Regions from separate parts of the Marinobacter nanhaiticus D15-8W genome, predicted to be linked through region 2. Evidence: predicted binding sites of a transcription regulator. Region 2 holds the regulator's gene; the other holds the start of a gene.
The links. Region 2 encodes FliA, which starts transcription of late flagellar genes. Its sites were predicted from a motif close to CTAAAGTTTNNNNNNNNNNNGCCGNTAA; they were not measured.
Positions count from the first base shown of each region.

Region 1: RE428_RS19785 (methyl-accepting chemotaxis protein) is a predicted target of FliA. The motif match lies at 2,016-2,043, and genes of this name have one in related genera.

Region 1 covers NZ_AP028878.1:4,416,145-4,420,464, forward strand. Annotated here, with positions in the region: gene lon (endopeptidase La) at 1-158, shown strand, start outside; gene RE428_RS19785 (methyl-accepting chemotaxis protein) at 416-1,987, opposite strand; gene RE428_RS19790 (MarR family winged helix-turn-helix transcriptional regulator) at 2,187-2,696, opposite strand; gene RE428_RS19795 (tetratricopeptide repeat protein) at 3,110-4,117, shown strand; gene RE428_RS19800 (branched-chain amino acid ABC transporter substrate-binding protein) at 4,320-4,320, shown strand, end outside.
Region 2 covers NZ_AP028878.1:3,312,522-3,316,841, reverse strand. Annotated here, with positions in the region: gene flhA (flagellar biosynthesis protein FlhA) at 1-600, shown strand, start outside; gene flhF (flagellar biosynthesis GTPase FlhF) at 658-1,923, shown strand; gene RE428_RS14700 (MinD/ParA family protein) at 2,024-2,836, shown strand; gene RE428_RS14695 (RNA polymerase sigma factor FliA) at 2,926-3,663, shown strand; gene cheY (chemotaxis response regulator CheY) at 3,889-4,275, shown strand; gene RE428_RS14685 (protein phosphatase CheZ) at 4,292-4,320, shown strand, end outside.

The sequences.
Region 1 (4,320 bases), 1.1 Mb from region 2:
TCAGCACGCTGGTCCTGCCGGAAGCCAACCGGGGGGACTACGAAGAACTACCGGCCTACTTGAAGGAGGGGATCGAGGTGCATTTCGCCAAACATTTCTCCGACGTCTACACGGTCTGCTTTGGCCACAAGACCCGGGCCGGTGCGAGTGTACACTGAGCGGCGTGTAGTATTTTTACGACAACCCCTGTAGCCCTTGCAATCACAGGGCTGCAGGGTCGGGGGAAACCCGTACGCGCAATCCACTATGGCTGGAATACCGAGCGATCCTTACACTTCTAATCATTGGATTCATCGCAATCGCGTCGAATTCCTGTCATCTGAGAAGAGCCCATTAGGCGCCACGTTTGTGGCGCCTTTTTTTATGCTCGCATTTTTGCCCGCACGCCGATTACGTACGGGCAATCTCCGCAAAACTACCGCTTGCCGATGAAACGGGCGACCAAGTCATGCAGACCTCGGGAGAACTGCTTAAGCTCGTTACTGACCTTATCCGCCTTGTCAGCCCTGTCAGTACTACTGTCTGCCAGTTCAGCGATGTTGACCACCTGGCGGTTGATCTCTTCGGAAACCTGACTCTGTTGCTCCACCGCCGCCGACATCTGCAGGAAACGGTCGGTAATACGGCTGATGGACTCGACGATCTCGCTCAGGGTACGCTCGGCCTCGCGCACCTTGTCCAACCCGGAGCCTGCCACGATCTCGCCTTCGCGAGCGGCGTTGACCGCTGATCCAACCTGCTTGCGAAAATCCTCAACAACGTTGTGGATACGACTGGTGGAATCCCGGGTCCGGGCTGCCAGCGACCTCACTTCATCCGCAACCACGGCAAAGCCGCGTCCCTGTTCACCGGCACGAGCGGCCTCGATCGCCGCATTCAATGCCAACAGGTTCGTCTGGTCGGCGATATCCGAGATCAGGTTGGCGGCCTCGCCAATGCTCTCGGTAGACTGACCCAGGGCCTCGACGGCATTGCCGACCTCGTGCACGCGCTCGACCAGGGTCTCGATCGACTTCAGCGCTTCCCGGGAGAGCTTGGAACCTTGGGCGGCATGATCGTTGGCGGCTTCCGCTTCCTTGGCGTTACGCCCGACGTTTTCAGCCACCTCATGGATCGAGGCTGTCATTTCGTTGATCGCCGACGCGGTCTGGTCAGTCTCGGCACGCTGCTTGGCGATATAACTCGCCCCTTCGCTGATGGCATCGTGACTGGTCTTGGCATGGCCCGCCAGGATATGGGCCTGATCCTCGATACGCGCCAGGGCAGTGCGCAGGCGTGCCTGCTCGCTAATCAGCAGCATAGCCAACTGGCCGAAACGCCCGCGCTGGTCGGTATAGGTCATCGCGATCAAGGGATCGGTGAAGGCATCGTCCCGCAAACTCACCAACTGCTTCATCTGGCCGTCGATCATCCCTCGCAGCGTCAGACCAGCGACGATATGTCCAGCCACGACAACGCCAATAGCCACTGCTGGCGATGCCCACAGGATGGCGGCAACGCTAGCGATCAATGACAGCGCCAGCGGCAGCGCAACCAAGAATACATTACGCAGGTTGGCCAGCTGGACAACGCTACTCTTGCCGCCGTTAAGCTGTTTGTAGAGCTTCTCCGCCCGACCAACCTGATCACGGGTCGGAGCGGTACGCACCGACTCGTAACCGACCATCTGGCCGTTCTCGTGTACCGGCGTGACGTAGGCGCTGACCCAATAGTGGTCGCCGTTCTTACAGCGATTCTTGACCACGCCCATCCATGCTTTGCCAGCCTTTAGCGTGTCCCACATATGTTTGAACACCGAAGGTGGCATATCCGGATGGCGAATGATGTTATGGGCCTGGCCGATCAGTTCCTCACGGTCAAAACCACTGATCGCCACGAACTCATCGTTGCAATAGGTGATAACGCCCTTGAGGTTGGTAGTGGTGATCAGACGACCACCATCTGCCATCCTGACTTCGCGCTGGGTGACGGGGAGATTTTTACGCATAGCAGCAGCTCATCAATTATTTGTCGTCGTATCGGCCGAATCCTTCGAACCTTTACTACAAAATATAGACTCTGGAATGCGTTGATTGTGATCGCGCAGCCCAGGCGATTTCGCGCAATAGACACGAAAAACCGGGCCGGCAATATAGGGAAAGTGCGAAATTAGTAGGATTGCTAATCGACTAATGTCGGAGGAAGGATCAACCTGACTGACGTTTCTTCTGGGCCTTCCAGCCGTCCTCACGGTTGACGGGCCCGACATCGAGCAGCGGCGAGGCGTCGATTTCGTCGGCATCCATCATGTTCGCAACCCGCTGCAGCGCGGCGACGATCATGCTCTGCTCCCACTCATGAAGGTTCTGGAACTTCTGGATGAACTCTTCCTGCAGCGGCTGCGGGGCCGACGCCAGGAGGTCGGCACCTTCTTCGGTAAGGTGGGCGTGAACCTTGCGCTTGTCCGAGGTACTGCGTACTCGATAAACCAGCTTGCGATGCTCAAGGCGGTCAAGGATCGTGGTCACCGTCGCCTGACTCAAGCTCACCTTGTCGGCAATGGTGCCGATCGTGACTTGGCCCAGGTCGCGAATGGTGCGCATGATCAACAATTGCGGCGCCGTAAGTCCGGCATTTTTACTGAGTCGCTTCGAATGAAGATCAGTCGCGCGAATGACACGCCTGAGAGCGACAAGCACCTGCTCATAATTATTCATGACTGTATTCCACTCTGCCGGATCGGCAAGTTCGCGATTATAAAGCCCCATCTTTTTTGAGTACAAAACTTTCTCGTCAAATATTACTACCCTGTTTGACCCGTAAGACGCTTGGGGAAAGGCCGGCATGGAGGTTGCCAGTCTTTTCAGCACTATACTTCAGCGCAGATCGCCCCGGGTATGCAGGCGGGGTCACGAAACATTATTTATAACTCTAACTATTTATTCGCTTAAAGTCTAATCAGAAGCTTTAACAGGCCTTTGCCTCATACCGTCGGCTGAGGCACTATGCTGGAGTCTTGCGCCCAACGCGCCTTCAAAGGACTGCGCTGGCGCCCCATTGAACGTTTATGCTTCAAAATACATTCATGCGCCCAAACACGTTTGTGCTTTAAGACAACCGCAGGATTGCCATGACGACATTCAGAGGATGGTTCCCCCAAATCTGCCCATCTCTCACAGTGATTAAACCTGGCCAGGCCATCCGAGCCAGCGTAACCGCCCTGCTATTGACGCTCGCCGCTCTACCCCTGGCCAACGCCCAAACGGTGGTTGAGGGCCCGGAAGCTGCAGCGCCAGATGGCGCCGATGCCGAAGATGTACGCGAACGGGTGGAGAGCCTGGACGAACCGCTTTACAACCCATTCGTCGAACGCTACCTGCTGGACGAGGTCAAGAGCCTGCGCAGTGAAATGCAGAACACTCGCGCCGAACTCATCGAAAAGGTGGTAGACAAGGAGCTCACGGTGGCGGACAAGACCATGTCCTACGCCACCGACACGGTGACCTACTTCTTCTACCTGATTGCGGGCGCCACCTCGATCCTGGTCGTGATTGGCTGGAACTCCATCCGCGATATGCGCAACCAGTTGCACAGTGTGGCCGAGAAACGCGTGAATGAACTGGTGGTGGAATACGAAAAGCGCCTCAAGTTCATCGAGGAGCAACTGCAGCAGAAATCTGACATCATCAACCGGAACCAGGAAGAGATCGAGCGCACCAATGAAGTGCACTCCCTCTGGCTCAAGGCCAGTCAGGAAACATCCCAACAGAACAAGATTTCCGTCTACGACCAGATCCTCGACCTGCGTCCGGATGACGTGGAAGCGTTGAGCTACAAGGCCGATGCCGTACTGGAACTGAACGAACCGCTGTGGGCCATCAGCCTATGCCTGCGCGCTCTCAAGTTGGCGCCGGACAACGGTCACGCGCATTACCAACTGGCTTGCGCCTATGCCGAGATCGGCCGCTGGGAAGACGCTATCAAGTCTCTCGCCAGCGCCATCGAGATGTCCGAAGCCTACCGCGACGACGCGTCAGTGGATCCAAGCTTCGACCGCCTGCGGGATTTCGAGCAGTTCAAGCAACTGGTCAGCCCTGACGAGATTGACGACGTCGACCTCACACCGCCATCAACCTGATACTGGCACGAACCCTGCCTGTTTCTCGAACATCGCGACTTGAGAGGATGCTGGACGTTTCAGCCGCATCTTCTTGAGTCGTTTCTTGACAACGAAGAACGGGTGGTGTTTGTTTGTTGCATCGTCACGCAAGGGTCGCCCCTCGTGACTGCAAAAAACACCAAGAAAGTTCTCAGAGATATTCAAGGCAGGACACACCAAAA
Region 2 (4,320 bases):
ATCGGCCACGAGGAAGTGCAGAAGTGGCTGGAGCAACTGGAAAAGATGTCCCCCAAGCTGGCGGAGGAGCTGGTGCCGAATACCATTTCCATCAGCCTGTTGCTGAAGGTGCTCCAGAGCCTGCTGAAAGAGGAAGTGCCGGTCCGCGATATGCGTTCCATCGCCGAGGCCATCGTCAACGTCCAGCCCAAGACCCAGGATGCCCGCGCACTGACGACGGCAGCCCGTCAGGCCCTGCGCCGGATGATTGTCCAGAGCATCTGTGGCAACGAAGCCGAGATCCCGGTGATTACCCTGGATCCGGAGTTGGAACAGATGTTGCTAAAGTCCATGCAGCAGAGTCAACAATCCGGCGGTCAGGACGATATCGGCCTGGTGCTGGAGCCGAACATGGTGGAAAGGCTCCAGCGATCCCTGCAGGACGCGGCCCAGCGTCAGGAGATGATGGGCAAGCCGGCGATCCTGTTGGTTTCCGGACCGCTGCGCCACGTCATGGCCCGATTCGTCAGCTATGGGGTGGAACGCCTGCATGTCCTGGCCTACCAGGAAGTGCCGGATAACAAACAGATTACGATTGTAGCGTCGGTCGGTCAGCAATAGGCCGCCGACAGCAGCAACAGGTCCCGATCGAGTCGGCGCCAGTGGAGGTAAGTCATCATGAAGGTAAAACGGTTCTTTGCACCGACCATGTCGCAAGCGCTAAAGATGGTTCGGCTCGAGATGGGCGATGACGCGGTCATCCTGTCCAATCGTCGCGTTGATGACGGTGTCGAAATCGTGACGGCCCTCGACTACGACGAGAATATGGCGCGCCAGCGTTTGGGCAATGCGGCGGTTGAGGCGACCAACGGCGCACGCCTGGCTGAGATGCAGGCTGACCAGCACCGTCGCCTGGAGGAAGAGCTCGGTCGTTCCCGTCAGCGTATTCGTGAGATTCGCGAGCGTCGTTCACCTCAGCCGGCGCCTGAACCCAAGGTGGCGACCGTTGCGGCGGCACCGAGCCAGGACCCGACCCACGCCGCGTTGGAAGCCATGCGTGCCGAGATCCACTCCCTGCGGGATATGGTTAATGGCCGCCAGGGCGATGCTGCGCCTGTTGTGAAGACCTCTGCACCGGAAGTAGACGCAAGCCATCAGCGACTGACGGAACGCCTGGAAGAATTCGGTCTGTCCAGTCAGCTGGCGGGGACCCTGGCCCGAAGTTCCGGCTCGGGTCGTCTCGAAGAAGGCTGGAAAAAGTCACTGCGAACCCTGGCAGCCGGTGTGCGTACCCAGGACCAGGAAATCGTGGAGCAGGGTGGTATCGTAGCCTTGGTGGGTCCGACAGGCTCCGGTAAGACCACAACCATCGGTAAGATGGCCGCGCGTTATGTGTTGCGCCACGGCGCAGATTCCCTGGCGCTGGTGACCACCGACCGCTACCGTGTCGCTGCCCATGAACAACTGTTCGTGTTTGGCCGTATCCTTAACGTGCCGGTACGCGTCGTTGACGAAAGCCACACCCTGGACCAGATCCTTGACGATCTCTCGGACAAGCGTTTGGTTCTGGTCGATACTGCCGGCCTGACCCATTCAGACCGCGGGCACCAGGAGCAGCTTGAGGAACTGGCGTCCAGCTATCATCCGATCAAGCCGTACCTGGTGCTGGCGGCAACCAGCCAGCCGCGCATTATGAAATCCACATGGCATTGCTATAAGATGGCCAAGCCTGCCGGGTGTATCATGACTAAGCTGGATGAGGCATTGACCCTCGGCGAAGTCCTGGGATTTGCCATGGAAACGGGGCTTCGGGTGGCCTACTACACGGATGGCCAGCGCATCCCTGAAGATATTCACCCGGCGCAGTCAGTGCCCCTGGTGCGACTGGGCGTAGAGCGGCTGCGTGAGGCTCGGGAGACGGCTATGGTTGCAGCAGGAGCCTGAATCAGGGAATCTTCGACAGTGTCGTATCGAGACCTTGAAAGGCTGGCTCATGGCCGGCAGTCAACAATCAACAATATCGTCGCGAGAGACCGTATCCGGCATGAGTAAACCACACCCGGTTCAGGTAATTGCCGTATCCGGCGGCAAGGGGGGCGTTGGCAAGAGCAACGTCTCAGTCAACCTGGCAATCGCCCTGGCCCAAATGGGGCGTCGTGTTGTCGTTCTGGACGCCGATCTGGGACTGGCCAACATCGACGTACTGCTGGGCATCACTGCGCATCACAACCTGGCTGACGTGCTGTCGGGCGAATGCGAGCTGCGGGAGGTCCTGGTGGATGGTCCTGGCGGCATCAAAATCGTGCCTGCCTCCTCCGGCACCCAGCGCATGACCCAGCTCACCGCTATGGAGCATGCGGGTCTGATCAATGCCTTCAGCGAGCTTGGCGATCAGATCGACGTACTGATCGTCGACACCGCGGCGGGGATTTCCGAGGGCGTCGTCAGTTTTCTCCGGGCCTCGCAGGAACTGTTGCTGGTAGTCTGCGACGAACCCACATCCATTACCGATTGCTACGCGCTCATCAAGCTGATGAACCGTGATTATGGCGTCAACCGTTTTCGCATCCTGGCCAACCAGGTCCGCAACGAGCAGGAAGGCAAGCATCTTTTCGGGAAGTTAACCCGCGTAACCGAGCGCTTCTTGGATGTTGCGCTACAATATGTGGGCATGGTTCCTTACGACGAAGCCGTCAAGAAAGCGGTACAGCGGCAGCGTGCCGTGCTCGATGCCTATCCGCGGGCCAAAGCGTCGCTAGCGATCAAGGCCTTGGCGCAGAAGGTCGACAACTGGCCGTTGCCGTCATCGCCCCGCGGTCACCTTGAATTCTTCGTCGAGCGTCTGGTGGAAGCCTGAGGCGTAACCGACTGACGGATTTGACGGTCATTTATTCTCTGGAGTCTCCGATAGAACCAAAGGCTCCCTGATTTGGGCAATCCGGATTCATGAAGTTGGCAAAAGGCCTGGGAATCTATCACCAAACCAGCGAACGCAAGGCCCATGACCTTGTCGAGCAGCATGCGCCGCTGGTTAAGAAAATCGCGCTGCATCTCCTGGCGCGTTTACCTGCCTCTGTGCAGCTGGAAGATCTCATGCAGGCCGGCATGATCGGGCTGCTGGAAGCTGCGCAGAAATACGAGGCGTCCAAGGGCGCATCGTTCGAAACCTACGCCGGTATCCGTATTCGGGGCGCCATCTTGGATGAGATCCGCAAGGGCGACTGGGTACCGCGTTCGGTTCACCGTAATTCCCGTCGTATCGCCCAGGCCATCAAGGCTGTAGAAGACCGGACCGGGCGCGAGGCCATCGACGCCGAGGTGGCTGACGAGCTAGACATGTCCCTTTCCGAATACCACGCCTGCCTGGCAGATTCTAACGGTGGCCGACTTTTTAGTCTCGATGAGCTAAATGAATCCGGCGAGGTGCCGATAAACGAAGAAGACGCTGTTCCTGATGCACCGTTCGAAGCGCTTTCGTCTGAAGGTTTCCGGCGCAGCCTGGCGGACGCGATCACCAGTTTGCCGGAGCGCGAGAAGCTGGTACTGAGTCTCTACTACCAGGAAGAGCTCAACCTGAAAGAGATCGGTGCAGTGATCGGCGTGAGCGAGAGTCGGGTCAGCCAGATCCATAGCCAGGCGGCGTTGCGCCTGAAAGCGCGGCTGAGCGGATGGCAGGCCGCCTGAGTAACCGGATCGCACACGCGTAACGTGCTCATACGTAAAGTGTAGTTTTTGGTAACGGGCGCTTTACAGATCGCGCCCAGCGGACAGAATAGGCAATGCTTCGAAAGTGCCAGGCTGGTGAAGTGCATCCGTGAGGTGGGAGGTGCCAGCTCCCATAGACGCACTACGCGGGTGGCCAGGGCCAAGAGTCGTTGCTATTCCCGGCATTAATGAGTGGAGGTCCAATTGGACAAGAACATGAAAATCCTGATCGTGGACGACTTTTCCACGATGCGGCGGATCATCAAGAATCTGCTTCGCGACCTGGGCTTTACCAATACCGACGAAGCGGATGATGGCAACACGGCGTTGCCGATGCTGAAAAGCGGCAAGTACGATTTCCTGGTGACCGACTGGAACATGCCCGGTATGTCCGGATTCGAGCTGTTACAGGCCGTTCGCGCCGACGACAGTCTTAAGAATCTACCGGTGCTTATGGTGACTGCGGAAGCCAAGCGCGACCAGATCGTTGCCGCGGCCCAGGCCGGGGTGAACGGTTACGTGGTTAAGCCGTTCACGGCGGCTGTCCTGAAGGAAAAGATCGAAAAAATCTTCGAACGTATCCAGTCCTGAGTATCAGAGCGCCATCATGGGCAATCCAAAGAACAACACCGGTAA